One region of the Paenibacillus sp. FSL H8-0079 genome, then DNA from elsewhere that is predicted to be linked to it. Evidence: riboswitches for the same ligand, from Rfam matches in the RefSeq annotation. Region 1 holds a riboswitch; each other region holds the start of a gene.
The links. A riboswitch is a leader RNA that binds a small molecule or an ion and turns the genes downstream of it on or off. The one in region 1 is predicted to bind thiamine pyrophosphate.
Positions count from the first base shown of each region.

Region 2: another riboswitch for thiamine pyrophosphate. It lies ahead of MHI06_RS17105 (thiamine phosphate synthase); the one in region 1 lies ahead of MHI06_RS04440 (ABC transporter ATP-binding protein).
Region 3: another riboswitch for thiamine pyrophosphate. It lies ahead of thiC (phosphomethylpyrimidine synthase ThiC); the one in region 1 lies ahead of MHI06_RS04440 (ABC transporter ATP-binding protein).
Region 4: another riboswitch for thiamine pyrophosphate. It lies ahead of MHI06_RS02100 (ABC transporter substrate-binding protein); the one in region 1 lies ahead of MHI06_RS04440 (ABC transporter ATP-binding protein).

Region 1 is NZ_CP150300.1:990,874-998,904, forward strand. It holds gene thiE (thiamine phosphate synthase) at 1-564, opposite strand, end outside; gene thiD (bifunctional hydroxymethylpyrimidine kinase/phosphomethylpyrimidine kinase) at 564-1,376, opposite strand; gene thiM (hydroxyethylthiazole kinase) at 1,373-2,185, opposite strand; gene MHI06_RS04430 (ABC transporter substrate-binding protein) at 2,699-3,772, opposite strand; gene MHI06_RS04435 (ABC transporter permease) at 3,935-4,765, opposite strand; gene MHI06_RS04440 (ABC transporter ATP-binding protein) at 4,752-5,519, opposite strand; TPP riboswitch at 5,678-5,780, opposite strand; gene MHI06_RS04445 (beta-L-arabinofuranosidase domain-containing protein) at 5,986-7,974, shown strand.
Region 2 is NZ_CP150300.1:3,852,429-3,860,459, reverse strand. It holds gene MHI06_RS17135 (hypothetical protein) at 1-758, shown strand, start outside; gene MHI06_RS17130 (hypothetical protein) at 821-1,306, shown strand; gene MHI06_RS17125 (hypothetical protein) at 1,323-1,721, shown strand; gene MHI06_RS17120 (hypothetical protein) at 1,718-2,269, shown strand; gene MHI06_RS17115 (hypothetical protein) at 2,256-3,239, shown strand; gene MHI06_RS17110 (ABC-F family ATP-binding cassette domain-containing protein) at 3,377-4,927, shown strand; TPP riboswitch at 5,003-5,112, shown strand; gene MHI06_RS17105 (thiamine phosphate synthase) at 5,341-6,003, shown strand; gene thiO (glycine oxidase ThiO) at 6,018-7,187, shown strand; gene thiS (sulfur carrier protein ThiS) at 7,184-7,387, shown strand; gene MHI06_RS17090 (thiazole synthase) at 7,390-8,031, shown strand, end outside.
Region 3 is NZ_CP150300.1:683,491-691,521, reverse strand. It holds gene MHI06_RS03230 (hypothetical protein) at 77-244, shown strand; gene MHI06_RS03225 (aspartate/glutamate racemase family protein) at 422-1,117, shown strand; gene thiC (phosphomethylpyrimidine synthase ThiC) at 1,454-3,238, opposite strand; TPP riboswitch at 3,661-3,774, opposite strand; gene MHI06_RS03215 (IclR family transcriptional regulator) at 3,923-4,666, opposite strand; gene MHI06_RS03210 (alpha/beta hydrolase) at 5,026-6,051, shown strand; gene MHI06_RS03205 (Fe-Mn family superoxide dismutase) at 6,256-7,536, shown strand; gene MHI06_RS03200 (S-layer homology domain-containing protein) at 7,633-8,031, opposite strand, start outside.
Region 4 is NZ_CP150300.1:434,011-442,041, forward strand. It holds gene nfsA (oxygen-insensitive NADPH nitroreductase) at 1-186, shown strand, start outside; gene MHI06_RS02080 (TatD family hydrolase) at 309-1,139, opposite strand; gene MHI06_RS02085 (ABC transporter ATP-binding protein) at 1,221-2,129, opposite strand; gene MHI06_RS02090 (ABC transporter permease) at 2,168-2,926, opposite strand; gene MHI06_RS02095 (thiamine-binding protein) at 2,926-3,216, opposite strand; gene MHI06_RS02100 (ABC transporter substrate-binding protein) at 3,480-4,520, opposite strand; TPP riboswitch at 4,829-4,941, opposite strand; gene MHI06_RS02105 (VOC family protein) at 5,102-5,488, opposite strand; gene MHI06_RS02110 (hypothetical protein) at 5,722-6,207, shown strand; gene MHI06_RS02115 (MFS transporter) at 6,615-7,850, opposite strand.

The sequences.
Region 1 (8,031 bases):
AGCCGCCATCACGGCGGCCGTGGTATCGGGCGTAATGCCGCCGATACCCACAATCGGAACTGCGATGCCTGCGGCGCGCAGTTCCGCCAGCCCCGCGGGGCCCAGCACAGCGTGGGCATCCGCTTTGGAGCGCGTCGGGTACATGGGCCCGACGCCAAGATAGTTGGCGCCCGCCTGCACGGCACGGCGCGCCTCATCCACAGAGTGGGCGGATACGCCAAGCATCCGCCCATCTCCAATGCGGGCGCGTACTAGCGCCGCGTCCGCATCTTCCTGGCCGACATGCACGCCGTCGGCCTCCACCGCTACAGCCAGCTCCACATCATCGTTCACGATGAACGGGACCCCGTGCTGGCTGCATACCTCGCGAAGCCGCATCGCAAGCTTGATGCGAGCTTCGCCAACCAGGGCGCCAGTTCCCTTTTCCCGGAACTGGAACAGCGTGATGCCGCCAGCAATGGCCTGGCGCAGCACTTCCACAGGGTCTTGCGTTATATTGACGCTGCCCATCACTAAATACACCTGCATCGCGCGTCGTACCGCTTCTGCATCCCAAGGGCGCATCACTGCTCACCCCGCTGTCTGCGCTGATACGCAAAATGATTTGTTGGCCCATGTCCGGCCCCAATCCCCAGCTCATCTTCGATGGCTGCCTGAATGAATGCTCGCGCGGTCGTAACGGCAGCCAGAACAGGTGAACCCTTGGCTAACTCTGCGGTAATGGCTGCAGAGTACGTGCATCCTGTTCCGTGTGTATGACGTGTTACCACACGAACATTCTCCAAGTAATGAAAAGACTGCCCATCGTAGAGCACATCCACGATCATGCCACTTCCTTCATCATGACCACCTTTGACCAAAGAATAAGTTGAGCCCATCTGTACAATCCGTCTTGCAGCTTCTTCCCGCTGGCTCAGATTGGTGATAGACATCCCGGTAAGCAGTTCCGCTTCCGGAATGTTGGGTGTTGTGATCAGGGCATGGGGCAACAGATCGGTAACCAACGCCTTTACAGCTTCCTGCTGGAGAAGGGGGGCGCCACCTTTGGCTACCATCACAGGGTCGATGACCAGATTAGCCCAACGGTATTGCTGCCATTTCTCAGCCACTAGACGAATAATCTCGGCACTATATAACATGCCGGTCTTCGTTGCGGTTGGTTGAAAGTCTTCGCCGGTCGAGTCCAATTGCTGGGCAATGCCATCGTAAGGGATGGGAAAAACGCCCTGCACACCTGTTGTATTTTGGGCAGCAATAGCGGTGATAACGGTCATGCCGTATACACCAAGTTCTTGGAATGTTTTCAGATCGGCCTGAATGCCTGCGCCGCCCCCGTTATCGGAGCCTGCAATGGTTAGCGCTTGAGCAATACTCATACTGCACCTCCACGGATCTGACGGATCTGTGCGCGTTCTTCCAAGAGGTCTGGTGTTACTTGTGCCAGTTGATTCAACAATTCAATCTGGAAGCTGCCCGGCCCCTGATGAGCTGTCCGCTCTGCCGCCAGTTCAGCTGCTACACCATAAAACGCTAGCGCTTCAACAACACTGCCTAGAAGATCGGCTCCTGATTCCGCTATGGCTGTAAAAGCACCAATCACTGAACTGAGCAGACAGCCAGCACCTGTGACCTGAGTGAGCAGGGCATGACCATTACTCGTGAGGAATGTGGATTGTCCATCAGTAATGATATCCTCTTTTCCCGTAATGACCACGACACAGCCAAGTTGTTGTGCTGCCCGCTCAGCAATTCCAATCCGGTCACCTTCACCTGATCCTGCGTCGACACCTTTGATGCTCCAGCTCTCACCGATGACATTAGCGACTTCCGCCACATTGCCGCGCAGTACCGTGAGACGAAGTTCACGAACGAGCATCTGCACGGTTTCCGTCCGATAGGTGGTTGCCCCTGCGCCGACGGGATCAAGCACCACAGGTACATGATGTATATTAGCCGATTGACCTGCAAGTCGGATCGCCTGAACGACTTTGTCATCGAGTGTACCAATGTTGAGTACTACAGCTCCTGACATCTTGGCGACATCAGCGACCTCTTCGTGAGCATAGGCCATAAAAGGGGACGCACCGAGTGCAAGCAGACCATTGGCTGTGAAGGGAGCCACGACAAGGTTAGTGATATTGTGTACCAGCGGATTTTGCGTACGAACACGTTCCAGATAAGACATATAATTTCCTCCTTGTTTTGAAGTAACCCGATCGGCGGAAGTCCGATATCTGGAGTCACTCAACAGAATAATAGGATATGAGTTGCCTTGTTGAGTTGGGGCGCAGAGTCTAACAACAGCCAGATGCATTAATGCGGGAAAAGCAGAAACGTAAAATCTAAATCAATTTCATAACTCACTAAAATGTATTTTTGGAACTGGATATAGACAAATTGAATCATTCTGATCGATATCTAGCGAACCAATAAAAAACGAAACGATACAAAATACAGAAAGTGAACAGAGTGAATTTCTCCAAACTCAGGCAAGAGATAGTATGATGGATGTTAGCATCCAACCAGTGTCTTGAAGTCTAGGCTGGTCGATACCCAACTGATTGGGGCATGATTGGGGTACGACTGGTCAGACGATGTTTCTAAAGAACACAGGACGTCTTATTTGGCTGTCAGGTCCTCCTTTTGAAATGTAAGGAACTTCAGTCACTTTGTCTTGATTGTCTTTGCTCTCCTTTACTTACTCTCCGTGCAGAGTAATAAAAGCATCCTCGGCTTTCACCGATTCAGGAATCAAATCCTTTTCAACGAGCCATGCACGTACATTCTCCCACGATTCCATTTCCTGCCGGCCAAACGGTTGACCTTCTTCATTCATGAGTGGCAGTAGAATCGCCAGGCTTTTGGTTTCGATCTCCGGGTCAAGTGGAGAGGTTTCATTCTCATGAGCGAGCAGAATATTCAAGGCTTCTTCTGGATGCTCCGTTACATATTTCTGTCCTTCCTGGACCGCTTTGACGAACTGGGTAAGTTGGTCTTTTCTCGCTTCAATGCCAGCTTCACTCGCGGTCAGGACCAATTCATAATAATCAGGCACACCATAATCGACGGGGTTAATTGATTTCATGGCATGTCCTTCTTTCTCCAAAATCAATTGCTCATGGTTAATAAAACCACCCATAATCGCATCCGCCTGTCCGGAAGCCAGCGAAGGAATCAGATCGAACCCAACGTCGACCAGATTCATGTTGTCGGGAATGCCGCCATCGTGGCTGATCATCGTACGTACCATCGCTTGGTACAGAGGAATGGAGGAATAGCCGACAGTTTTTCCTTCAAGATCTTTAGGTGAACTCACGCTGCCATTCGCTTCGGTCAACAGATGCACAAGTGGGTGCCGAACAACAGCAGCAATGGAACGTACAGGAATGTTCTCCCCACGAGCGAGCAAAATTTGGGGCTGGTAGCTTAGGGCCAGATCAATTTTTCCGGCAGCAACAAGTTTGAGTGAATCATTGGTATCCGCAGGCATCTGAATTTCGACATCCAGACCTTGGTCTGCGAAGTATCCTTTTTCCTGAGCAACATAGATGAAGGAGTGTACTGCATTCGGGTACCAATCGAGCATGATGGACAGTTTATCTTTGGCATCTGATTCTGGTTCGGTTGCAGACAAATTTATTTGCTGTGCATTGGTTGCTGAATCTGTTGTTGGCGTATTTTGGCTATTGTCTGTGGTGCTGCATCCGCTAACGACCAGCAACAGGCTTATGAGCATGATGGGAAGCAGGGAGTATATGCGCTTGGTATTCATAATTGGAGTTCCTCATTTCATCGTTTTAATTTGTAGAAAATGGACAGCAGCATGTTAACGGACAATGTAACAATGTACTGATTAAAGTTTGCTGCTGAAATTGTACGTAAGTATGTTTTGGAAACCGTAATTCCTATACTTAAATCAAGTTTCTCTCGAAGATTATTCAACTTTTCTTTTGCCTTCATGACGATGACGCTGGATGCTAAACCGTTTCTCTAGCCAGGCAATCAGTACAAACAAAACGATACCCAGCAGGGATAACAGTACAATAGCGGCAAACATCGCATCCGTGTTCATGTTGCTGGACATGCGGCGGCTGAAGTATCCGAGACCTTTGCTGCCACCAAGCCATTCGCCAATCGTTGCACCAACCACGCAGTACACCACAGACATCTTTAGCCCCGAGAAAAAAGAGGGAAGTGCCAGTGGAACCTGGAGTTTGCGAAAAATATCCCACTTGCTGGCGCCCATGGTGAGCAGCAGTTCACGCTGCTCCGGATCGCCTTGGCGGAGTCCATCATAGGTACTGACCACAATGGGGAAGAACGCGATCAGGAACACCACCGCGACTTTGCTCCACAGCGTGTAACCAAACCACAGGATGAAAACGGGTGACAAGGCAATCAGCGGGATGGTCTGACTGATCACGATGAAGGGATACAAGGCCTTTTCAATCGATCGGTTCATATGCATGCCTGTCGCCAGCATAATTCCGGTCACTATGGACAAGCCAAAACCAACAAGAACCTCCATAAAGGTAGCAGGCAGATGTATGGTCAGCAGCAGACGGCGATGCTCAATTAGTGAGCTTGCAATGGCCGTGGGTGCAGGAATGATGAAGGAGGGCACCCATCCCATACGCACAATCGTTTCCCAGATCGCCAGTAAAGAGAGCATGAGCAGAATAAACAAACCATATTGGGAAAAGGACTTCGACATCCACTTCGAACACCACGTCCAGACGCTAACCTCGCCTCTATCGCTTTGCATGCAATTGTTCCTCCAGTTGTCGTCTCATCTGCACGAGAGCCGGTTCGTAGATCATGTCCGAATGCCTTGGGCGTGGTAAAGGAACCGTCATCTCCCGCAACTGCTGACCTTGCCCCCCTGGAGTTAACAGAATGATACGGTCACTTAACAGCAGGGCTTCTTCGATGTCATGTGTAATGAACAGCACGGTTTGTCCAAAGTCCTCCCACAGCTCCAACAACCAGCGATGCATTTCTCGTTTGGTTAAAGCGTCGAGTGCACCGAAGGGTTCATCCAGCAACATGAGCTGCCCGCCTGTAAGCAAGGTACGCAGCAGTGCCACCCGCTGCCGCATGCCGCCGGATAACTCATCCGGATAGGCCTGTTCATAACCCGACAGGCCGAACCTTGCCAATCCTGCGATGATATCGGCTCGTAGTTTGTCATTGTCCTGTCGGCCTCGTGCAAGCTCGGCAGGCAGCATGCAGTTCTCCATGACGGTACGCCAGGATAACAGCAGATCTTTCTGCGGCATATAGGCGACTCGTCCGAGCCGTTGTCCTTGCGGTACATCAGCAATATCTATGGTACCGATGGTGGGCTCATGCAAGCCTGCAAGCAGCTTGAATAGCGTGCTTTTACCTGATCCGCTAGAGCCGATGAGCGAGACGAATTCGCCTTGTTGAACCTGAAGCGACACATTGGCGAGTAAGGGTGAATCCTTTTTTCCTGGAAAAGCGAAGCTAACGTTCTCAATGGTTACATGGTTGGTCATCTGATCCTCACCCCCTTAATGCCAGACTGCAGGAATAACAACGGCATCCTGTACTCTGCAAAAGAAACAAAAAAGACCCACCCATTTCCGGAGAAATGAGTGGGTCTGTAAGTTAAATCCGCAATTTATCTTCACATACATGAAAAAATTCCGCTTACTAAAAGGCCGCTCCACTTCCCTCCGCTGGTATGATCCAGATCAGGTTCAAAGGGTCCGAATAGTCATATTCGTCTCAGCCGCAGGGCTCCCCTAGTGCAAAAGTTCAAGATATGCAGTTGTGTGTTCAGCATATATCACTTGAACATGAACTGTAAAGAGGCAGCATGATGGATTTCTTGAGATGAGCGTGGAGTCAGATCCTGAGAGTGAGGTTGTAATCATACAAATTCCAGTTGGAAATGATGATTTCATCGACCTGTAATGATTTGTAAAATGAGGATATTGAATAGAACAAGGAGAGGTTCCAATGAGAAATAAAATAAAAGATCCATTCTGGTCCCATTATGTTGATCTGGTGCGGACCGTGGTTGTCCCCTATCAATGGGAGGCGCTAAATGATCGCATCGAGGGGGCTGAACCCAGCCGGGCCATCCGTAATTTTCGCATTGCTGCGGGTGAAGAAGAGGGAGAGCACTATGGCATGGTATTTCAGGACAGTGATGTAGCCAAGTGGATCGAAGCTGCGTCATACCTGCTTGCAGCCCAACCAGATCTGGAACTGGAACGCATTGTGGATAGGGTCATCGAGACCATTGCTAAGGCTCAACAAGCTGACGGTTACTTGAATACCTACTTCACACTAAAGGAACCGGGAGCACGCTGGACGAATCTCGCGGAATGCCACGAGCTGTACTGTGCAGGTCATATGATCGAAGCGGGTGTTGCTTATTATGAGGCAACGGGTAAGCGTAATCTGCTGGACGTGGTCACTCGTCTGGCCGATCACATTGGAACGGTATTCGGTACAGAACCGGGACAACTGCCCGGCTATGATGGGCATCAGGAGGTTGAGCTGGCCCTGTTCAAGCTGTATCAGATCACAGGGGAAGAGAGCTATCTTAATCTGAGCCGTTATTTTCTGGAGCAGCGGGGGAGCAGTCCACACTATTTTGTGGAGGAGTGGGAGAAGCGGGAGCGTACGGTGCATTTTGGAGAGCTGGATATGGTTCACCGTCATGCCTACTCTCAGTCTCACCTTCCGATTCGAGCGCAGAATACAGCCGAAGGTCATGCGGTTCGCTTGGTGTATATGTGTGCTGCAGTGGCAGACGTAGCGGCAGAGTCGGGCGATGAGTCGTTGAAAGAAGCATGTGAGCGATTATGGAACAATACGGCCAACAAGAGAATGTACATTACCGGCAGCATCGGTTCATCCGCAAAAGAAGAGGCATTCACAGGGGATTACGACCTGCCGGGAGATACCGCATATGCGGAGACTTGTGCGTCGATTGGATTGATTTTTTGGGCAAAACGCATGTTTCAGATCAAGCCGGATAGCAAGTATGCGGATGTGTTAGAGCGAGCACTGTACAATACCGTGATCAGTGGTATGTCATTGGATGGACAACGTTTCTTCTATGTGAATCCGCTCGAAGCCGATCCGGAGCTGCACAAGGTCAATCCCAATTATGCACATGTGCGGACACGTCGGCAGGGATGGTTCGGTTGTGCCTGCTGTCCACCTAATATTGCAAGGTTGCTAGCTTCACTGGATCAATATGTGTATACAGCAGATGAGGCTGCATCGACACTGTATGTGCAATTGTATATCGGCGGCGAAGCCGGGTTTGCGCTGAATTGTACGGACATTTCCGTGAATATGAACTCGACCTATACCTCCAACGGAGAAGCGGTGATTCGGATCGAGTCTGTTTCCGGGGAGGAAGCAGGATTCACAATGGCATTACGAAAACCGGATTGGTGTGTATCTCCGGAGTTGTGGATTAACGGAGAAAAGGCAGATGTAGACAACACCATAATTGAATGCGGTTACATGAAAGTACAACGATGCTGGCAAGCCGGAGATGAGATCAGGTTACGGTTTCCCATGGAGGTATTACGCATGAGAGGACATGATCACATCCGAGATACGTTTGGTAAAGTTGCCATTCAGCGAGGACCCTTCATGTACTGCCTTGAAGAAATGGATAACGGTGCAGGATTATATCGTATTCAATTACCAGCATCAGCGGATTTTGAGGTGAATAGTGGGGGAGTGAATGTGCTGGGTGTTCCTGATCTTACCGTGGAGGCAAGGAGAATCGTCTCGCATGAGAATGGTGCGATGCAATTATACCGCAGTGATGTGAAACGGGAATCTCAGGCCGTGACGCTGCGATTCGTTCCCTATTTTACCTGGGCCAATCGGGAAGAGGGCGAAATGAGTGTCTGGGTTCGAGAGTGGGACGGGGAGGGACAACAACAAGACGGAGAGGAGGTGATTCAGAGGGGCTGAAGTTAAGACGGCAAAATGAAGAACGGTTATAAGTCGTGTACCTGCCTGTGAACGTTA
Region 2 (8,031 bases), 2.9 Mb from region 1:
GGAAGGCTGAGGAAAAAACAGCGTTGGATCAATCCGTGCTTGAAAGTGTAGAAATGAACCGAGGAGCTACATACGAAGACATCTCCAAAGCGTTACAACAGCTATCTCCCGTTCAGCTGGACCATGACACCCAGGCTGAGACGATCGCCCGTATTATGCAAAAACTTGAGGTGTATAACAAGCAATATGTACGTTGGTGGGAAATGATTATAGCGATTGTCATCGGTGTAGCTGGGTACTACATACCCGTATGGCTCATGTTATTTCAGCGGAAAATGCGCAGGTTGGATATGCGGCATGAAATCTATCAATTTCAGACGGTGATTTCCATTTTGCGTGAGATGGACCGGATGTCAGTGGAGGAGATATTGGAGTGGCTTAATCGATTTTCCGTCATTTTTAAGCGTCCGCTGCAAAAATGTTTGTTGCATTTTGAACATGGGCCAGAGCTTGCACTTGAACAATTAAAGGAAGAGGCGGGCTTGCCCGAGTTCCAGCGACTGGTGGATAAATTGCAGCTTGCCCTTGGAAAAATCTCAATACGTGAAGCCTTCGATGATCTTGAGAGCATGATGGCATTCTATTTTGAACAACGCAAGCAGGAATATAGCAAAATGATTGATGTAAAAGCATCATGGGGGAGAACCATCGGGTTTACACCTATGTATGCCCTTATCTTTTTGTATCTGGTCATTCCATTGGTCGGCATGAGCTTCTTGCAGATGAACATTTATTATGAGCAAATTCAGAAACTGTAGCACAGTTCATCTGTGTAACAGTCTGAAATAGTTTAATCACTTATAACTTGGGAGGATTTATCATGAACAATGCATCAAGCGCTTTAAAGGTGGCAGCAGGGATATTTTTAACAATAGCTTTGATCACAATTGTAGTTCTATTGTTTATTTCGGCTCAGGAGGCAACCAAGACGGCCCAGAACAATTTTGCTGATATCCAAACCGAGTTGTCCCAGGCTGCATTTACGGTATATGACGGAACAACGATCAGTGGATCACAGGTTACCAATGCGCTGCGTAAATACGCGGACAAGGATCAGTTCGGTATTCAAGTTATTACAGGTAAAAATAAAGCGGGTCAATGGTATGGCAATCAATTGAACATTTCACAGGATCTCAATAATGCGGACTACGGCTCGGTTATTGCACCTGACGATAAAGTGGGGATTATTAACCAGACCATGAGTGAAAAAGATAATCAATATGTCAATCCAAGTGGTAAATTCAAAGCCATTATCGTAAAAGACCGTTCCAACGTGGTAAGAGGGCTGATCTTCCAGCAATCCTGACAGGAGTTGGTTTCACATGTCCCAGAATACCCAGCATCTTATGTTGTTTTGTACGGCGGTTGTCCTGTTTGTGACAGCCTGCCTGTACGGGCAACAGAATGTTAAGATTTTATCAGTGGCTTTGAACGACAGAGTACAGACAACAGCAGGTATGGAAGGTCGGCTGACAACAACACTGCATACCACCAAACCTGATCAGTATAGTGGTGCAGAAGTGTTGCATACCGTGAGGCAGATGACAGGTACAGGCATTCCTGTGGAGGTAGATGGGACTTCGTATGTGATCGATCCTCTTGTTAGCAAAACAGCGACAATTCCTGTCCAGCTCGATGCCACCTACAGTCCTGAGTTTATACGAAATGAAACTGGAGAACTGCTCAAGATTGTTTTTTGGAAGGAGGCCAGTGTGAATTGATTAATGCCGCATCCAAGCTATTCGCCGTATTGCTCGCAGTCCTTCTGCTCTATGTGTATCCAGCTGCTGAAACAGCGGATCGGCAGGATGATATAGCACGTATGACGGCGGTTCAGAATGTAACACGTTTTGTCGATGCTGTTCGAACGAAAGGATATATTTCACCTCGAATGTTGGCTGAGTTTGAGGTGAAACTGACCCAGACGGGCAATGTGTATGAGGTGTCGATGGAACATTTACATAAGAAATACGTACCTCACTATACAGATCCGATGGACAATAATAGTTTTACCGGGACCTATGAGGTAGTGCAGGATGGATATTATGCAGCTCAGATTCGAGAAAGACTTTTCCCATCCTCAGGTGTGATACCGGTTGATGATCCTGGCCGAAGATATACGTTGACGACAGGGGATTTTTTCACCGTGACTCTCCAAAATACAAATCGTACACCTTCCATGCTTATTCGTGAATGGTTGAGTAGTACGGCTCAGGCTTCAGCGGTATTTGTCACATACGGAGGTATGGTCCTTAATGAAGATTACTGAGCTATCCATTGTATTCGTACTGATCTTCTTCCCGCTCTTCTGGATCATCTCACTCCATACCCAAGATGCCGAAGAGGCTCAATATCTTGCACATCGATACAGATCTGCACTTCAAACCGCAGTCATGGATGCAGGTGCGGTCATGCATCAGAATGAGAAACAAAATGATGAAGCAGGTTATGATTCAACCAAGTTTGTTAAAGCGGACAAGGAGCTTGCCTTGTTGACATTTACTCAGACGCTGGCTTTGAATATGGGGATTCAGGATGATCCTGCAGCTATTCGAAACATGTTTAATTACATTCCTGCCGTAGTTATTCTGGATTACGACGGCTTTTATATGTTGTCCACAGAAACAGAGTTGACAGGTAACCGTGAAGATTCTTTCCGGCAAGTGTGGAGCCCCAAGAAACCTTATACATACTCAGATTCAAATGGTAGCAGTATTAACTTTACACTGGACGATTACGTATATGCCTATGACGCAAATGCAGGGAAATGGGTTGAGGGATTTCAAAAAGAACTCGCTGCTAGCACTCAAATTCCTTTACTTCAGAATACCAGCGTATTTGAGCAAGTTAGACGAAGCCGAATTGTAAGCACTGTGCAGGATGATCTGGCTGATGTGATTAACCGTCATAATGAGTTTGCCAGAAAGAACGGTATATCCTATACGTTTACGATGCCCCTGATTGCGCAGGAAGATTGGTATAACTCCATTAACGATACAGGGATTATGGCCTTTATCCAGGGTATAGGTGTGGGTGATCAGAAGATCAACAATTATGCGATTGGTGGAGGCAGACTAGTGAAGAAAACGGCCATTGTAGGTGGGATAGATCCTTTAACGGGTATCAAGTACTACTATCCCTCCACATGTGGTAATGGTTACCGTGCCGAAGAGGTGTTCACAGACGCAAGACAAGCAGCTGCACAAGGTTATTTCGAATATAACTGCTCTAATCGGTAGCGTAGCCTGAATGACAAAATCATGGAAGAGGTTCCTGTTATGTTTACATTACTTTCAGAAAAGACGGGACCTGTGCTAGAATAGGGTTTCGGAACAATAACAAAAGTAATGTTAATAGATAGGAGCAACCTCATCTTATGAGTTTATTGTCAGTAGAGAACGTGAGTCACAATTTTGGAGATCGCACGTTATTTAAAAATGTATCGTTTCGCTTACTTGCCGGAGAGCGCGTAGGACTTGTGGGTGCCAATGGTGTAGGTAAATCCACACTAATGAACATCCTTACCGGTAAATTGCTTAAAGACAGTGGAAAAGTCGAATGGACACCTAAGGTCCGTTATGGATATCTGGATCAGCACACGAAGCTTACGCCAGGCAAAACCATCCGTGACGTGCTTAAGGATGCATTCCTTCCGTTGCTTGAATTGGAAAAAGAAATGATGAATATTACGGACCAGATGGCAGATGCAGATCCAGATAAGCTGGAGCAGTTGCTGGAAGAGATGGGCGATATTCAGGAACAACTGGAACAGGGCGATTTTTATCTGATTGACGTAAAAGTGGAAGAGATGGCCAATGGTCTTGGTTTGTCTGCAATTGGCCTTGATCGAGATGTCGCAGCTCTAAGTGGTGGACAACGTACGAAGGTGCTTCTTGCCAAGCTTCTGCTCGAGAAACCTACAGCTCTATTGCTGGATGAGCCGACCAACTATTTGGACGTAGAGCACATTGAATGGTTGTCGCGTTACCTGAAGGACTACCCTCATGCGTTTCTTCTAATCTCCCATGATACGGAATTCATGAATGAAGTCGTAAATGTCATTTATCATTTGGAATTTGCCAAATTAACGCGATATGCAGCGAACTATAACAAGTTCCTGGAGATGGCGGATATGAATAAAGCCCAGCATATTGATGCGTACGAGAAGCAGCAAGAGTACATCAAGAAGCAGGAAGATTTCATTCAGCGTAATAAGGCACGTGCTTCAACTTCAGGTCGAGCGAAGAGCCGGGAGAAGCAGCTGGACAGGATTGAACGTATTGATCGTCCAGATGAGGCGGCCAAACCAACGTTCAAATTCAAGGATGCCCGCGCGAGCAGTAAAACGGTCTTTGAGGGTATTGATTTTGAAATTGGATATACGTATCCTTTACTGCCTAAGATGACAATGACGATTGAACGCGGTGAGAAAATTGCCATCGTAGGTTGTAATGGTGTGGGTAAATCGACACTGCTGAAAACCATCCTGGGAAAAATATCTCCACTCAGTGGAAAGACCTTTTTGGGAGATTATCTCGAAACGGCCTATTTTGAGCAGGAAGTTCGTGCTGGAAATATCACACCGATTGAGGATGTGTGGAATGAGTTTTCACATTTGACCCAGAATGAGGTTAGGGGTCATCTCGCTCGCTGTGGGTTGAAAAATGAGCACATTACTCGTCCGCTTAACATGCTGAGTGGTGGAGAACAAGCCAAGGTTCGTTTATGCAAGCTCTTGATGCGTGAAAGTAACTGGATTCTATTCGATGAGCCGACGAACCATCTGGATGTCACAGCTAAAGCTGAGTTGCAGCGTGCCTTGCAAGAATTCAAGGGAACGGTGTTACTGGTATCTCATGAACCTGATTTCTACGAGGGTTGGGTCACGAAAACATGGAATGTTGAAGAATGGTCTGAGAAAAACTAGACAATTCAAGCAACGCTTAATAGAAATGAACGGTGACAAAAAAATCCGTCTATGGTAATATAGGCTACAACTTCATATGAACACTAGGGGGGCCGCACGATGCGGCTGAGATGGAAGAATGCGATTCCGGACCCTTTGCACCTGATCTGGATCATACCAGCGTAGGGAAGTGGCGCGCTCGTTTCAGTGAATGACGTGAGCAAACGGGAATTCGAAAGAATGACAATCGTCTGCTTAGCGAATTGAAACATGCAGTTCTGTGTATAACGTTATGGCTATAAGTTCCATAGCTGTTTTGCACGAAATGAACTGTATGTATCAGTCAGTCATCTGGTCCAATAATTAATACGCAGCCACTCCCCTACGGGAGTGGCTTTTTTGTGTTTTTTTGTAGCATTCATGGATGGAAGGGGATGAACGGTACGGCAATTTCTCATGAACATGTTCACGGATCATTTGAACTGCATGTTGTATCTACGGGGGCTGGAGATCAAGCATCTTTTGTGAAAGCAGCAAAAGACGTCTGGCCATGGGTGGACTATATTCACATACGAGAGAAACAACTCACATGGCAAGAAAAGGTCGGTTGGGCTGAAAGTCTGCGTGGTGTTGGAGTTCCATCTTGCCGGATCGTCATCAATGGCTCAGAGCTGTCCCCACAAAATGAAATTTATGGTGGTGTGCACTGGGGGCAAGAGGCTATACGTAACTACAACAATGATGGCATAAGCAATGTGTACCGACTTCGTCTGGGTGTATCTGTTCATTCAATAGATGAGGCAAAAATCGCTGAAGAACGGGGAGCTGTTTACCTTTTCTTCGGGCATGTCTACGCAACCAGCAGTAAGCCGGATCTTGAACCAAGAGGATTAAATGCTCTTGCTGAAGTGTGCAGGGGTGTCTCCATTCCTGTCATTGCGATCGGGGGCATTGAACCGGGAAATATTCACGCGATTCGCTCCGCAGGGGCACAGGGAGCCGCCGTGATCTCGAATGTATGGGCGAGTGATTCACCGGATCGGGCCGCTGCATCATTAAGGCAGGCTATCGTTGATACAGAAAGTCTGAGCCGCTGAATCAAGGAGATGAGATGATGAAAGAGATCATTACTGATAGACCGAATAAGATTCATGCCGAAACGATTGTTGTAGGCGGAGGCGTTGTTGGATGTGCCATCGCATATGAACTTGCTTCACGTGGCCAGGATGTATTGTTGGTAGAGCGTTCAGCAATCGCGGTAGGAACTTCGTGCGCAGCGGCTGGAATGCTGGCGGCAGATAGTGAGGATTTTGCTCATCCTTTGATGGCTAAGCTTGCCAGGCAGAGCAGGCAGTTACTTCATGAGCAACAGGTGCTAATGACTACTCTCAGCGAGGTAGAGACTGGTCTGCAACGCCATGGATTCCTAACCCCTTTTCGTTCATACAGTGAATTAAGCAGTTATAAGGACAATCGGAGGTCTGCGTTGTCTACTGATGAGGTGTGGTGGGATCGTTACGCTGTGCAGCAGGAGGCATCATGGCTTAACAGAGATACGTATGGAGCCTACTACAGGCCTTACGAGAGTGAAGTTCTTCCAGTCCATCTAACAAAGGCATACGCCAAATGCGCTCAAGCAATGGGAGCGCGGGTAATGGAGGGCATACAGGATATACGCGTGCAAGTAAACGAATACGGGGTGCAAGGAATCACCACATCGATCGGCGAAATGACCTGTAAACATGTCGTTATAGCGGCTGGATTACAGAGTGAAGATTTGATGAGACATGTGAACCTAAGCTTGCCTGTGTGGTCGGTAAAAGGAGAAATAGCCGCCGTGCAGTTCTCAGCTGAACATGCAGGGTACAGACCTGACAGAACGGTGTACGCAGAAGATATCTATATTGTTCCCAAAGCCAATGGAGAGGTTTGGCTCGGGGCAACCAGTCTGCCAGGCAGAACGGATCTGAATGTTTCTGTACAGGGTGTTCAGAAGCTGTTAACAGCGGCTACCCACTGGGTACCTGGGATGAAAGAAGCACAATTTTTGCGAGCGTGGGCAGGCGTAAGGCCGGCAACTCCGGATGGGCTGCCTTATATAGGTGCTTGCGAAAGTATATCCGGGCTGTTTACCGCCTTTGGACATTTCCGTAACGGTATTTTGCTCAGTGCGATAACTGGCAGATTAATCGCTGAATTGCTCGCGGGCAAAAGCTCAGAAGAACTCGGAATTGAGGCGCTGAGCCCTGAGCGATTAAACAGAAAGGGAGTGGTGCATTGAATATCATCGTTAATGGTCAACGGATGGAGATAGAAGACAGATTGAATCGTGTGGATAAACTGCTCCAATCTTTTGACCTACAAGTCAAGACTGTAGTTGTTGAGCTGAACAGGCATATTTTAACGCGTGAGTATCATGAGACGACGGCATTAAGAGAAGGCGATCGAATCGAGATTGTACATTTTGTAGGAGGCGGTTGATGATGTTGAACATTGGGAAATATACGTTTGAGTCCAGATTGTTGCTCGGAACAGGCAAGTTTTCGGATCTGGAAGTGCAAAGTCAGGCTGTGGAAGCATCTGAAACGGAAGTTTTAACCTTTGCTGTTCGTCGTCTGAATCTGGAGGAGCGTAACCAGAAGCATTTCCTGGATACGTTGGATCTGGACCAATACACGCTTCTTCCGAATACAGCTGGGGCTTCCACTGCGGAAGAGGCGGTGCGAATTGCCGAGCTTGCGCGGGCTTCGGGACTTTGTGATATGATAAAAGTCGAAGTCATTGGAGATGGAATTACGTTGCTCCCAGATCCGATTGAAACGTACAAGGCTTGCGAAATTTTGCTTGAAAAGGGCTTCACTGTATTGCCTTATATTTCGGATGATGTCATTCTGGCCAAAAGGCTGCAACTGCTTGGCGTACATGCTGTAATGCCTGGCGCTTCTCCCATCGGAGCTGGCAGAGGCATCATCAATCCCTATAACCTTGAGATCATCATTGAGCAGGCCGTTGTACCTGTAATTGTGGATGCAGGGTTACGCTCCCCCAAAGATGCTGCTTATGCGATGGAACTTGGTGCGGATGGCGTATTGTTGAACACAGCCGTATCTGGATCAAGAGATCCG
Region 3 (8,031 bases), 310 kb from region 1:
TGTACCTATATGCGCACCTGGCAATATCACCAGTCGAAATACATAATTCAAAAAATGCATCAAAGGAGGAACCAAGATGATCCGCATGCCTATTCAGCAAATGATCCCGTACCACCACCAATATCCGCGCAACACGGCGACCACTGCTCCTAAAAAGGAGAATGAGAACACTCAAGGTCTATCCTTTCATGAAATTTTACAGCAAAAAATGGCGAAGAAGAATGCTTCTCCTTCCCTTCGATAAAATGGACACCTGACCGTATTCGAGTCCGGTTATCAACCGTCTTTCCGCAGCTTGGCGGAATGGCGGTTATTGGCGTTGAGCAATAAACGACTGTACAGTCCTCAGTCATGTTTCTATAATGGTTTAAATATCTACGAGATCCATGACATATCCGAACTGTAAAAGGGGACTTATCACATGATCACCATTGGTTGTTTTCACGCTCATTATTCCAACATCGCATTGATTGAAGAGACGCTTGCTCAATATGATATAGAATTGGTCCATTACGTCGATCCAGGTCTGGATCGTCTTAAACATGATGCTGACTTTTCCGATGCCGTTATTCATGAGAAGGTAGCCCAGACGCTCCAATGGATCGCTGAGTGTCATGCCGATGCCATTCTGGTCACTTGCACCCTATTTGCGACAGTATTGGAGCAGGAAGCCAAACAGGTCCCCGTGCCGGTGATTGGCATAGATGATCCGCTATTGCAGGAAATGCGGAGAGTACCGGGAGAGTTCATCATCGTGTTCACCAACCCGGCAACCGTTGAAGGAACGATGGCACGGGTGAATCAGGCGTTACAGCAACAGCATGAGGATGAGAGTGGGCAATTACACGTTGCCAAGGTATCTCAGACGGAAGCGGTGTGCATCCCTGGGACATTTGAGTTGATTATGCGTGGAGATCAGAAAGGGTACCTCGAAGCGGTACGTGAAGGCTTACAACAGATTGCTGAACAGTATCCCGGTAAAAGGCTAGTTGCAGCCCAGCTCTCTATGGCTCCCGCAGCTGCACAGGTTACGTTAGACACGGGAATTGCGATTCATAGCCCGCTGGCATTGCTTGCGGCGTATTTGGAGAAGAATTTGGGCTTGGCTCCGCAATGAAATCACTTACTGACTAACACCATTCATTAACGAGGTGAACTAATATGCGTTTCCTCTATATTATTGTACTGTTTATAGTGGGTTTTGCCTGCTCTGCATTTCTATATGGAGGAGCTCCTAAACTCAGTGACGCCCTCCTATTTGTTATCGCAGGCATTCTGTATAAGATATGGACCCAGAACAATCATAAAGCTAATTCTGAAGAACATGGAGAGCACTAGCCTAGTTTAAAATAAACTCATGTCACAGAATCAAAAAAGCCGTTCTTCTCTGCAATGACAGAGAGAGACGGCTTTATCTCTATTTCAGACTGCCCAGCTTACGCTGTAGTGACGCCTAGGAACGTGTTCGATATTCCTCGGCCTTTTCCTGCATGCCCGCTGCTACAGCCTCATGATCAGACAATCCTTTGTCCGCGGCAAAGGCACGAATGTCCTGCGTAATGCGCATGCTACAGAACTTCGGTCCGCACATGGAGCAGAAATGAGCTTCCTTGGCCCCTTCTGCTGGCAGCGTCTCATCATGGTAGGACAGCGCACGTTCCGGATCCAGCGACAGATTGAACTGGTCACGCCAACGGAATTCGAAGCGTGCCTTGGACAATGCGTCATCGCGGCGTTGAGCACGTGGATGACCTTTTGCCAGATCGGCGGCATGAGCTGCGATCTTGTAGGCGATAACTCCTTCCCGCACATCATCCTTGTTGGGCAGGCCCAAATGTTCTTTTGGCGTAACATAACAGAGCATGGACGTGCCGAACCAGCCAATCATGGCCGCCCCAATGGCGGACGTGATGTGATCGTACCCTGGCGCAATGTCGGTCGTTAGCGGCCCAAGTGTGTAGAAGGGTGCTTCTTTACAGATCTCCATCTGCAAGTCCACATTCTCCTTGATCTTATGCATCGGCACATGCCCCGGACCTTCGATCATCACCTGTACATCATGCTTCCACGCGATCTGCGTCAGTTCCCCAAGCGTAGCCAGTTCCGCCATCTGTGCTTCATCGTTGGCATCGTAGATACTACCTGGACGGAGTCCATCTCCCAGTGAAAATGCCACATCATACCTTTTCATAATCTCGCAGATTTCTTCAAAATGGGTGTACAAAAAATTCTCCTGATGATGCGCAAGGCACCATGCCGCCATAATGGACCCGCCTCGAGACACAATGCCTGTCATTCGCTTGGCGGTCATCGGGATATAACGTAGCAGCACGCCTGCATGAATCGTAAAGTAGTCCACGCCCTGCTCTGCCTGCTCAATGAGCGTGTCACGGTACAACTCCCAGGTCAGCGCTTCCGCTTCGCCATTCACCTTCTCCAGCGCCTGATACAGCGGCACCGTGCCAATCGGCACAGGTGAATTGCGGATGATCCATTCCCGGGTGGTATGAATGTCTTTGCCTGTGGACAGATCCATCACGGTATCCGATCCCCAGCGTACCGCCCAAGTCATCTTCTCCACCTCTTCCTCAATGGAGGAAGATACGGCAGAGTTACCTATGTTGGCATTGATCTTCACGTGAAAATGACGACCGATCAACATCGGCTCACTCTCTGGATGATTGATGTTCGATGGCAGAATGGCCCGTCCACTCGCCAGCTCCTGCCGCACAAATTCCGGTTCCACGCCTTCACGAATTGCGGCGAATTCCATCTCTGCCGTAATGACTCCCTGCCTCGCGTAGTGCATCTGGGTCACGCAACGTCCGATCTGTGCCCGCAGCGGTTTGCCGCGTAATCCAGGGTACTCCTCGGCTCCCGCTCTCTTCCCACCAGCCTTCAGTCCGTTATCCTCCGGTTTAACTGTGCGTCCCTGATAAGCCTCGACATCGCCCCGCTCTGTGATCCAGCGAGTGCGCAGGGATGGCAGACCTGCACGGATATCCACATGAAATGCGGGATCGGTCATCGGGCCGCTCGTATCGTAGACACGCAGCGGTTCGTTATGCTCCACCCCTTGGGGAGTATTCGTGTCATGAAGGGCTATCTCACGCTCCGGTACAGCAATGTCCGGCCGTGAGCCCTGAATGTAGACTTTGCGGCTACCGGGAAAGGGCTGAACCCGTCCGGCCGCTCCTATTTCTTTTTCCACCGGCTGACCATTATGTTCCTGTTCCATCGCTTGTTGTCCCGTTTGATTTCCTGTACTCATGTTCCCTTGTCTCCTCCTTAGTGTACATTCGCTTGGTTTGGTTGGTATCATCATTAGCTTGGTTACGTACCTGTTCCAAATCATGCGCAATGCAGAGAAGAAAGAGCGATCCTACACCAGACCAGAGGAGACATCATTCATGTACAGTTAACAACAGAACGGAGGTTACCACAGATCATGGATCTATGGTGACTTCTCTCTTCATCCAAGCCCACTTTCGCAGATTATTGAAAAAGAAGTCCCTGGAGTACGTGCTATATCGCCTGTTCCCTGTATATAAAAAAGCCGGTCCCCGAAGGAACCGACTTTTAATGTCCAACACCAATAATGCACCTTTATGCAGCTCCTTAACGGAGCTCTACAAGGGTCACATCATGTGGTGGTTGTGGTCATATCGCCGATTACTTCCCTACGCTGGTATGATCCAGATCAGGTGCAAAGGGTCCGGAATCTCATGCGATTCCGTCTCAGTCCGGACAATTCGGACTCCCCCAGTAACGTTAACAAGTTACGGCATACACACGCCGCAGTTCATATTCAATGAAGCTGGCCCCGCTGGGCCGTCCATAACAGAGTAGCGCAACCGGAACATAAAAACAACCTTTATATTCCAAATGACCAACTCCATTGGAGAAAAACCTTACCTCAACATCAGGATAACATGAGTCCCATTTGCGTAGCTGCATCCTTCAACACAGGTGCGTATTCATGCAATGTCTCCTGCGAGAGTCGACTGACAGGCCCTGAGACCGAGAGGGCAGCTGCAATATTACCTCTACGATCCATAATCGGTACCGATACTGCGGCAGCTCCCGGCTCACGTTCCTCGTAACTCGTGGCATATCCGTTATCCCGGATGTCTCCCATCTGTGCCAAATACACCGCCGGATCAATAAACACCGGCCATTCTGGTCCGTTCATCAGTTCTTCACGATCCTCGTCCGTGGCAAAAGCCATCAAGACTTTGCTGGAAGCCCCGACAGACAACGGGAGTCTAACGCCTACGGGAGCGACACGGCGGATCGCCTGATCACTTTGCACAGCCTGAATACGAATCCGTTCACTGCCATCACGCAGGTACAGACTTACCGTCTCCCCCAATCGATCTCTCAGTCGCTCCATCGCAGGCAGCAGTAGAATAGCCGGATCATCACTTCGGGACATATGAGCGGATAACTCCCATATTCGGATGCCAAGTCGGTACTTCTCCGTTGCCGCATCCCGGATGACAAACCCTCGATCCTCCAGCGTCGCCATCAGGCGGTGCACTGTACTTTTGTGCAAGCCAATCTGGCTGGCAATCTCGGTGAGTCCAAGATCACTGCGTGTGGTAAAACATAATAATATATCCAGCGCCCGTTCCACAGCCCGGACGGTTAACTTTCGATCTTCCATGGCATAATGCCCTCCTCATGTTTCATCACATGAAACTTGGTTACATAAATTATATGAGAAACGGTCTCATCTGTAAACCAAAAAGAGCCAATACCCGAAGAGGTTATAGTGTAAATTTTTCCTTTTTATAAGACTTAATCCCCTGTAATTTACACACTAAGGTAATGTTACCCATATATCTTAAGAACTATATAACAATTGCGTAACAAATGCCCTCAATCAATTGACTTTGACTATATTGGAACATACGATAAAGATACATTACATTAAGATATCGCTCTGAAGCAGGCTCTGAAATAGACGCAATTCTCTTTTCATGTCGTTGTTATCTTCAACTGAACTTCAAAGGAGGGGCATTCATGTATCCAACATCCCAGAGCGAAGCCCCGCTGCAAACAAAAGTGTCCGATCTGCCCTCTTCGCTATCACCGAGGCTGATTCGGTTCAAACATATTATCGTAGCGTTGCTGCTCTCCGTTGTATTTTTTCTACTGTTTTGTTTTATTGCACTGCATGGTTATATCGCATGGGTATTATCCAATCCAACGGTAGCACCCGTCTTCTCCAATCCGATGCAAGCCAAGAACATGAAGTATGAAGACATCACGTTCCCGGCAGCAGATGGCAGTCGAACGATGCAAGGATGGTATATTCCTGCTGACAATGCCGCGAGCAAAACGATTATTTTCAGTCACGGCTATGGTGCCAATCGTGAAGAAACATGGGTACCCATGTATGACCTGGCACATTATGCCCATCAACTCGGGTTCAACGTGGTCATGTTCGATTATGGCTTCGCCTCACAGGTGAACAAAGCTGTAGCCACAGGTGGCAAAGCTGAGTCACAGCAATTGCTGGGCGCGATCCAGTTCGCCAAGCAACGTGGTGCACAGGAACTGGTTGTCTGGGGCTTCTCGATGGGTGCCGGTACAGCGTTACAAACGGGACTTATTACGAAGGAAGTGGATGCAATGATTCTGGACAGTGCGTTCCTGCTGGAGCCAGATACGCTGTACCACAACATTCACAACCAGATCGATCTTCCGCGTCAGCCTACACTGGAGATTATGAAACTGTTGTTCCCTGTTCTGAATGGTACCGGATTGCAACAGATCCCTTATCAGGAAGTGAAAAAAGAGGACTATCCGTTCCCGATCTTCTTCATTCATGGTACGGAGGACGAGAAGGCACCTTACCCGATTGCAGAGCAGCTCGCTGCCAATCAGACTAATCCGTACTCGGATGTATGGATTGTCCAGGACGCGCATCATGAACTTATTTTCCGGGAGCATCCGAAAGAATACCTTCGTCGTGTCTCTACATTCCTGAGTCATGTAACGAAGACAAGCAGTGACGATGTGCAAAACACGAATAGTGGACAATAACCAAATTTCAATCATCGAACTTTTCGTTAATTCCAGAGCCCTCAGGGGCTCTTTTTTTTTTGCACTCATAGGACAACAGACTATCGGAATATACTCTTGGGACGCATGAACAGACGGTCTGAACGCATAGATCATTTGTCGGATTAGGTTACCTGTATGAACTATTTTGCATTTTGAATTTCATCTGAAGGAGGTCTAACGTACATGAACTGGTATGAATATGGTCACCTGCTGCCTCTGCGGATATTGGAGGAAATTCGTTTCTGGAAAGAGCAGGAGAAGGAACATACGCTCGTTATTCGTGCACTGGTTCCTGATCTGGAGCCCGCATACGTCAAGCTATTGGAGGAATGGGAGGCTACCTTTGCAAACAGTGAGCGAGTAGCGAATCAGATTTTAAAACAACTATTACCCGCAACCCATCCGCCCGCTCCTTACATCATTCGTTGTATCGATCAACTTGTGGCGGCAGCTCGTCAGCAATCAAGGGAGTTCATCAAACAGCTGTATGTTCTTCTGGAGCAAAGTGCTGCTGTGCAAGCTGTTCCGCTTGCCAAAGTACTCATTCTGCATTTTATCCGCGAATCGGAGTATTTTCTGGGGGTATTGGATACGCTCGGTCAACCTGGCATCTTGCGAGAAACGGATTCCGAGCCATCACTTTTGCTGGAAAATGCATTACATGCCTCAGGGTCAGGAAGCGTCCATCGCCAAGCTTCAGAAACTCCAATTTCCCCAGAGGGAAATGTAAATGCACCTGTTGCTTCAGCTCAGATCCAATCCGCAGCACTTCAGCCTTCACCCAGCGAAAGTGCTTCGAGCCAGCCTGTTTCTACCTCACCTCCCGTCAAAGAAAAGCCGGTTCCCATTGGTGGTCACACACTGCCGCCCCTCCCCTATGCGTACAATGCGCTGGAGCCGCATATTGATGAGCTGACGATGCGTATCCACCATGACAAACACCATCAATCCTATGTGGACGGACTAAATGTAGCGGAGAAGAAGCTGGCGGAATCGCGAAAAAAGAATAACTTTGAACTCATCAAGCACTGGGAACGTGAACTCGCCTTTAACGGGGCAGGTCACTATCTGCATACGATCTTCTGGACGATTATGAACCCTGTTGGCGGGGGGAAACCTTCCGGTATGCTCGCAGAGCAGATCAAGCGGGATTTCGGAAGTTATGAAGCGTTTAAGAATCAATTCACGGAAGCTGCGAACAAGGTGGAAGGCAGTGGCTGGGCGATGCTTGTCTGGAGCCCGAGAGCACACCGTTTGGAGATTTTGCAGGCGGAAAAACACCAGAACCTGTCCCAGTCCGACATCGTACCACTCCTGCCACTGGATGTGTGGGAACACGCCTACTATCTGAAGCATCAGAACGAACGCAAAAAGTATATTGAAGACTGGTGGAATGTGGTCTACTGGCCAGCTGTGGCAGAGCGGTATGAAACAGCACGCAAGCTGTTGTGGCCGCCTTATTAAGCTTGGGGTTAGATGGCTTAGAAAAAAGAGATATCTCCAGCCGAATGACTGAAAGATATCTCTTTTTGGTATAACGTTGATATTAATATATCAGTATTATTGACTGATTGATGCCGCTTCAATTGCTTTATAAGCCCAATGTGTATTCGGCACATCCGACCACTGTCTTGCTGCATTCGTTGCAGATTCAAGACCTATCAGTTTGTTGAGCATCGTAACAGCTTCAGCGCGAGTTACAGGCTGCCCAGGACGGAAGGTACCATCCGCATATCCTGTTATCACTCCTGCTGCATTGAGCTGAGCTATGGCTTGCTGCGCCCAATGATTGTTCACATCATTAAATGTACTCGTTGTATCATCTGTCTGTTCGGTCTTCAGCAAGTGCTGTAACACGCTTGCCAATTCGGCACGAGTCATTGCTTGATCCGGCTTAAAACTGCCGTCTGTGTAGCCTTTAACATAACCAGATTGTGCAGCGGCCGCGATGGCCGATTG
Region 4 (8,031 bases), 560 kb from region 1:
TATAATGCCGAGCAGAGCATTAAAGGTGTTGAGCAGTATGATGAGACTACGACAGCGTATATGAAAGAACGGACCAATGGAGAACGAACGACCCCATGGTCCGAGCTAATGGCGAAGCGCCTGACTGAGCCAACACGGTTGCAGGTGAGACCGTTCCTGGAAGGCAAAGGATTTTTGAAGCGTTAAGATTTATATATAGATTAGAAGTCAGTCGGTGCGCAGCCGACTGGCTTCTTTGTGCTGAGCTGTAATGTGTTGTGCTGAGTTGGCAGGGCAAGCGAGTGTGCTTGCTTCTACCTAATTTTGAATTAAGTTAAGCCGTAGAAACGCTTCGTATTCTGATAAAAGAGACGGGCGGCCCGCTCAGTTCCCATGCCGGTGATCTCACTCCAAGCCTGAATGACCTGTCTGGTCATGGCCGGGTGTGTCATTCTTCCCTGAAAAGGTCCTTCGAAGGGCCAAGGTCCGTCAGTCTCCGCCATGACTTGTTCCGCTGGATATTGCCGGGCGAGTTCACGAATCTCTTCTTCATACCGAATATCCGGCGTGAAAGAGATGAAATAGCCGTTGTCCGCCATGCGCCTTACGGTTTCGCGAGATCCTTTGAACCAGTGGAAATGAGCACGTCGGAACTGGTATTGCTCCAGTAGATCACAGACGATATCCGCATCTTCGTATACCGCATGAAGGACAAGTGGTTTGTTATGCTTTTTGGCGAGCTGGATGAAACGTTCGAGCAGCTCGATATACCCGCTCTGATCGAAGTGCTGCCCTGCCTGCTCAGCCTCCTGACGGTTGTAATAGGGAAGACCGACTTCTCCTATGGCTGTGGCTTGTCCCATATGCTTCTCGATCCATTGGAAGAACAGATCCATTTCTGCAGTGGAAGGCAGCTCCTGTTCCGGATGGAAACCGAAAGCCGGATAGATGGTGCGTGGATGTTGCTTTGCAAGCTCCAGATTGGCCTGGGCAGAAGAGAGGTTCATGGACACGGCGATGACTGCTTCGACTTGCTGAGACGGGAATGATAGCAGCATCTCACGTTGTTCGTCAGATGTATACTGATCGAAGTGAATGTGAGCATCAATCAATGGTGCAAAAGCTTGAGAATGCACGAGGGAATTCCTCCTTGTGTTCATTTATATTTTAACTATGTTACGTAGAATTTTTTATGGTGGATCACCCATTAAAGGAAAATAATAACTTAAAAACCCGCGCTATCATGATAGGCGGGCTTTCTGCTGTTCTTCTCTCATCCACTGTGCAATCTGCCGTTTACGCTCAAGGAATGCGGATTCCTCCGTAATTTCTTCTCGTCTTGGGCGATCAAAAGGAACATGTACCTCATGCAACACCGTTGCAGGTCGGTTGGATAATACATAGACTCGATCCGCAAGCAGCAATGCTTCTTCGATGTTGTGGGTGATGAACAGCACCGAGCGGCGGTTCTGTTCCCAGATATCGAGCAGCCAGCGCTGCATGTCACTACGTGTCAGTGCATCCAGCGCGCTGAAAGGTTCGTCCAGCAGCATCAGTTCCTGCGGACTGAGCAGGGCACGCAAAAAGGCAGCACGCTGCTGCATTCCGCCCGACAGCATATGAGGATAGGCCTGCTCGAACCCGGCAAGTCCCACGCTGCTTAACCACTTTCGAGCCTCTGCAAGTGCTTCTGCCCGAGGGGGAGCATTTATCGCTACTTCACCAGCAAGTAGTACATTATCTTCAATGGTACGCCATGGGAAAAGAGCGGGCTGTTGAGGCATATAACTAATCTTGCCACGCTGTCCCGTCACATCATGACCATTCATCAGCACTTGCCCTTCCTGTGGCTTCAGCAGACCGCCGACGATATGGAACAGGGTGCTTTTGCCGCAGCCAGAAGGACCAACGATAGCGACAAACTCACCTTGCTCGACAGTCAGGGACAGGCCGTCCAGAACCGATAGCCTACTCCGTCGCTCGCGGAATGATGCATGAACATTAACAACGTCCAGTGCAGGTGGAACCGGAGCAGGAGTAGAATTGGCAGGCCGATCAGGTGTAGCCGGGTGAGGTTTTTCACCGTGCTTTGGCTCCAATGCACTTGCTCCTCGTCCAGGCTGGACTTGTTCGTCCTGTTGCCGATTCATATGATCATCACTTCCTAATATACAGATTACATGCTTTACTACCGCTTCTGTGGTCGCCAGCGTACGAGCAGCTTCTCCAGCAGCGCAATGAACAGGAAGAGCAGCAAGCTGAGCGCGACAATAATCATGATCGCCACGAATAGGCGATCCGTGCGATAAGCTGACTTTTGCAGCATCATATAATAACCAATACCCTTGTCTGCACCAATCCATTCGGCGATGATGGCACCCATCACGCTATAGGTAGCGGCGATTTTGACACCGGAGAACACGGATGGCAGGGCATGGGGGAGCTCCAGCTTCCAGAAGATATGACGACGCTTGGCACCAGCCATGCGCATATAGTTCATCATGGCCGCGTCAGTACGTGTCAGGCCATCCATGGCCGCCACCGCAACGGGGAAGAAGCAGACGAGGATGATGGTAATCAGTTTGGGCAACAGCCCGAATCCGAACCAGATTAACAGGAGCGGCGCGAGCGCGATGGTCGGAATATTTTGACTAAGAATAAGTAAAGGATACAGGGCTGACTTGAGAAAAGGGACCAAATGCAGCACCATAGCAATCAGTAATCCAACCGCGGTGCCAGCAGCGAATCCGATCAGCGTTAATTGAATGGTAGCAGAGGCGTGCATGACAAGTCGCTCGGCCTGTGTTGCCGCTTCGCGGGCGATATCGGACGGTGCGGGCAGCATCCATTTCTCAATATGGAATAGGGAGACGGCTCCCTGCCATATTGCTATAAAGAGAATAACCGCCACAATGGGCGGCCATACGCTTTTGAAATAGGCATGCATTAGCGATATTTCTCCGTCAGGGTATCCATGCTGAAGCCAGAAGGGCTATGGGCAATCTTGATCTGGGAGATGATGCTTGGGCTGCCAGCCTCCACGAGTACCTCGTGCATTTTACGGACAACCTCCAGCAGTTCCTCCAGTTCCCCCTCCATCGTGGTGTCGAGCGCGTTCACCTGATACTTCAGGCCAGATTGCTGAATAACTTCAATGGCGCGATCTACGTAAGGGTAAGAGTTCTCGCCATTTGGCGTTTTCGGAATAACTTGAATGCTAAGTAATGTGCTTGCCATGAGAGATCACGGCTCCTTTCGTGATAAATTGCATGAATTGAACCAGATTTACACTTATAACTTCGATTGCAGTACCCTCTTCCGATCGCTGTTATCCCCAGATTTTTTTTGATTCCCTTTCTCTAAAGGGAAAATCCGGTGATAGCGTATGCTTCCGATGCAGCTTTCTTTCAGAAAGCTTTTAGGAGACCGCTTCGCTTTTTTACGTTATTTCTGTCCTCTCCGTCCTCGTGTAAATATTAAGTTCGTTTTATATGAGAATTTTATTGGGGTAAAAACTCGTTCGTATATGCTTTGCTCACATCGATCTGTTCATCCAGCAGTTTTTTGCTAAACATCCAGTCGGTGTAGTTCTGCCACACTTCCTGTTTTTGTTCTCCCCAGCGTGGGGCGTCATCTGTGTACTTGGGACTGAGCCACTTCTGGCTTGCTAGTACCAATTCCTTGTCCAGATCCGGTACAGCTTTGATCAGAATGTTCGCTGCGTCTTCGGGATGATCAATCGCATATTGATACCCTTCGGAAGTGGCTTTCAGGAATGCTTTCACCAGCTCAGGGTCGTTCTGAATCGTCTGTTCGTTTGTCACGAGGACAGGCGTGTAATAATCCAGTGCATCTGAATAATCTTTCACGTATAACATGTCGATCGGTTCCCCGCGCAGTTCGGCTTCAATACCTGTCCAAGCGTAGAAAATCCACGCGAAATCAATGTCCCGTTTTACTGCAGTGAAAAAGTCAGCGTCACCCATGTTAATGTTTTTTACTTTGGATACATCGGCGCCTTCGCCTTCCATAATGGATTGCATCACGGCTTCTTCCACTGGGGAACCCCAACCGCCATAGGTTTTACCTTCAAAATCTTTCGGCGATTTGATATTCCGATCCGCCGGAGCAGCGAACCCGGATGTATTATGCTGAATAACTGCTGCAATGGAGACGAGTGGGACACCCTGTGTGCGGGCTTGAGTTACACTCTCCTGATAGCTTACACCAAAAGGCACTTCATTCGATGCAACCATCGTATCTGCGCCACCGGCACCTGGTTGAACAATCTCAACATTCAAGCCTGCGGCCTTGTAAAAACCTTGATCCACGGCCGCATACAGGCCGGTATGATTCGTATTCGGTGTCCAGTCGAGCACCACTTTAATATCTTTCAGGGCGAAAGTGTCACCTTCGTTGCTGCTTTCCGTATTGGTGTTGCCGTTCTGTGCTGCCGGGGCAGCTTCTTTGCCGCCACATGCGGCTACCGTCACCAGTAGTACGCATAAGAGCAACAGTCCCATTGTTTTACGCCAATTCATGTTTGATTCTCTCCTTCGGTATGTCCGGCCGATTGGCACGGTGTACTCCTTGGCTTCATATCCAATCATCTTGCATAAATCGACAGATTTATACCAGTTGAGATCTGGATGACGTTATTTTTGAACGTAAGTAAAACGTCCATCGATGTCATTCAAGGAAGCCAGACCGCGTTTAGCGGCAGTTTTTCTTGCCATATCAGGAAGGTGATGCTTCCAAACTTATACTTCTGATAGTAACAAAAAAAGCGCCCCGTATTCCGGGACGCGTGCAGGCGTTAGAGAGGTGGCGTGCAGCCATAGGGCTGTGCCATTTCGATATACTCCGATTCCTACGCTGGCATGATCCAGATCAGGTCTAAGGGTTAGTATCTTGGTGGGATACACTCTCAGCCGGCCAATTCCGACTCCCCTGGGAAACTATGAAGTTACGGGCATTACTAGGTGTTATTATAGGCCAGTGGGTGGAACGTGTCCAGTCAGGAACTGGATAGCGTGCGGTCGAGTGGAGCATGCCATCCATCAAAGGAATTACACAGGTTACTATTGAACCGTCCTAATTGTTCACGCTCTAGCTGATGTACTTAACGTTGGAAGAATTCGATCCATTCTTTCTCCGGACCATAGATGAAGAAATAACGGTAACCGTTAGGCAGTGTAATGATTTCTCCATCGATAAATTCGGCTTCGGTGGCTTGGATGCGTTTGTACTCAGAATCAAGGTCATCCACATGGATGGCAAAATGGTGCACAGTTCCTTCGGCAGGCAGCTTGTCGCTGTACCCTTGAATTAACTCTATTTCAGTCTCATTGCTGCCATTGAAGCCGAGAAAGGCAAGCTGAATGACGCCGTTTGTATGCGTTACCCGGTCTTTCAGTTCCAGTCCAACAACCTCCGTATAGAAACGGAGTGTAGTATCCAGATCACGAACGGCAATGCCGACGTGGTCGATGCGCTTTTGAAAACTCATCGAAGTAATCCCCCTTATGATCCGTGAATGTATTCGGCCAATATTTCCCTTACATAATAAGGAGTATGATAGATTTATAAAACCTAGTTGTCAAGTGGGGATTATTGATATATGCACGTGTGAAATTGAGCTGTAGTAACCATCCAATGATTATGTAGTTCACAGAACGTTCACTTATGTGGGGGTATCCATGATCTCTATAATTGTCAAAGTAAACAGAGAGGATGAGAGAATTGCCAACAAGCAAGAAGGAACAAATTATTTTCGGATTAATGATGTGTACAGGGATGGTCGTGGTCATGATGTTCTTCAATCTATGGCACAGTGGGTTACTCGGCAAGATGTCCCCGCTTGAGATACTGCTTCAATTCATATTATGTTTTGTCATCGCGTTTTTGGTGGAGTCTTTCATTGTTGGCTCTGTGGCGAGAAAGATTGCATTCTCCTTGCCCTTTGACAAGTCCAACAAGATTCTTGGTGTGCTCGCCATGTCATTTTTCATGGTGATTGGCATGGTTCTGATCATGTCCTTGTATGGGATGATTTCGGCTTATCTTGCGAATCAGTTAAGTGGGGGTTCCATATTCCATACGTACCTTCATACGATCGCTCGTAACTTCAGCCTGGCGCTTCCATATCAGTTAATTATTCTGGGACCACTCGTGCGGTATGTATTCGGTAAATTCATTAGGGAAAAGGCTACTGTCGTCGTGTCTTAAAAATGGAATAAGGCATGTTGGTTTCTAAGGTGTTCAGCAATGTCTCGCATTCGAGAAAGTATTTCCTGGGCAATCTTGTGCAAATGAATAAATCGTATTATAGCGTTAACGAATCAAGAACACCTTATTAGGCCAGTTTTTAGGGAATGAAAAATCTAACGAATCTCAGCGGCGTTATTATGCAAAAAAACTGCAACGAGACCTTAAATTTTGATAACTACCTAACAATAAAGTCTCTAGGATTCGTTAGATTTCAAACATGCAGAAATGGATGCGAACAACTTGTGCTAGGTTCGTTAGAACAGAATAACGCTACAAAAAAATGTCCACCGTCAAGTCATGACAGCGGACATCTCGATTTCTTTAATAGGTAATTCTAATTCTTAGGACTGCCTCGACGCATAACGTTAAGTTGCTGGATCGGCCACATGTTTGTTCTGCCATTGATACGTGATCACACTAATGACAAGTAGGCCAACTGCAAAGATGGCAAGCATCCATGCAGACTGATTAACCTCCAAATGATCAAGACTCCATCCCGTCGTCAAAGGTAGAATGGCACCGCCAACTCCACCTGAGGCAATCAAAATGCTGGGCGTGGATTCTTCGGTTCCTGGCAGCAGTTTACTGGCGAAGACAAGGGCAATGGAGAAAATGCCTGACATCGCAAGTCCAAGCAGTAAGATAATGAGAAATGCAGACCAGATTTGGTTTGTAAATGGAAATACCATTAATAAGAGAACAGATGCGAGACAACTGTACAGGACATAGACGCGGTATTGGAATTTCTCTGCGATATACCCGGCGAAGAGTCTTCCCACAGACATGGCAATCCAGAAACAGGTGACGCTAAGCGCTGCTCCGGCTTCCTTCATGTTCATTTTCTCAATCAGGATCGCTGGCATGAAGTTCGCAAGACTCATCTCCGTGCCAACGTATAGGAAGAAGAACAGGACGAATAGTACTAGCAGAGTCAGGTTACGTCCGCGATAGGTTGGGCCGGATGAACTGGCAGGTGCGGTGTGCATCTCACCCGATGTTCCAGCAGAGTGCGTATGTACCGAAGCATGATTTGAACCTCGTCGATCCAGCACCTGGTCTAGCTCACCGAATGATCCTTTCGCCCAGAATATAAAGGTTAGTGCTGCGCAGATCGCAACAACGAGAAAGGAAAGGCGCCAGTATCCGGCAGCAATCAGACCACTGGCAATGAGCGGCATGACCATCGCCCCGATTCCGAATAACACTTCCAGTCGACTCATGGCAACGGCCGTATTGTCTTTGATTGCAGCGATGATAATGGTGCCAATGACAGCTTCAACCATTCCGAATCCAAAGCCGGCTGCGGGTGCGATGACGAACATCCAGCCCCATGGTGGCAACAGCATGTAGGATAATTCTGCAATACAGAGCAACCCTGTGGCGATTAACAGACCTCCCCGTTTACCGAAACGTCTGTTCAGCCATGGGGATAACAATACACCACCTAGGAATCCGGCAAATTGAGCGAAGATCAGCGTTCCGCCTTGGCTATAATCTTTGCCGTAATGTTCAAGTGCAACCGGTAGAATGGAACCGAGTACAACGTGTGCCAGTCCAATCAGGAAATAGGACAGACATCCGATCCACAGTAATTTTTTCATAACGAACTCCTTCTACTTATATACATAAATTGAGAATCAGAATAAAGCGTAATCATGGAGACAAAGTCTATCATAACAGGACATGTCAAGTTGTGCCATGAATTCCTGATCGATACAGAAGGTTGCAATTTGGTCTGACGATCGTATATACTGAGACACAACAATTACAGATCGGACCATG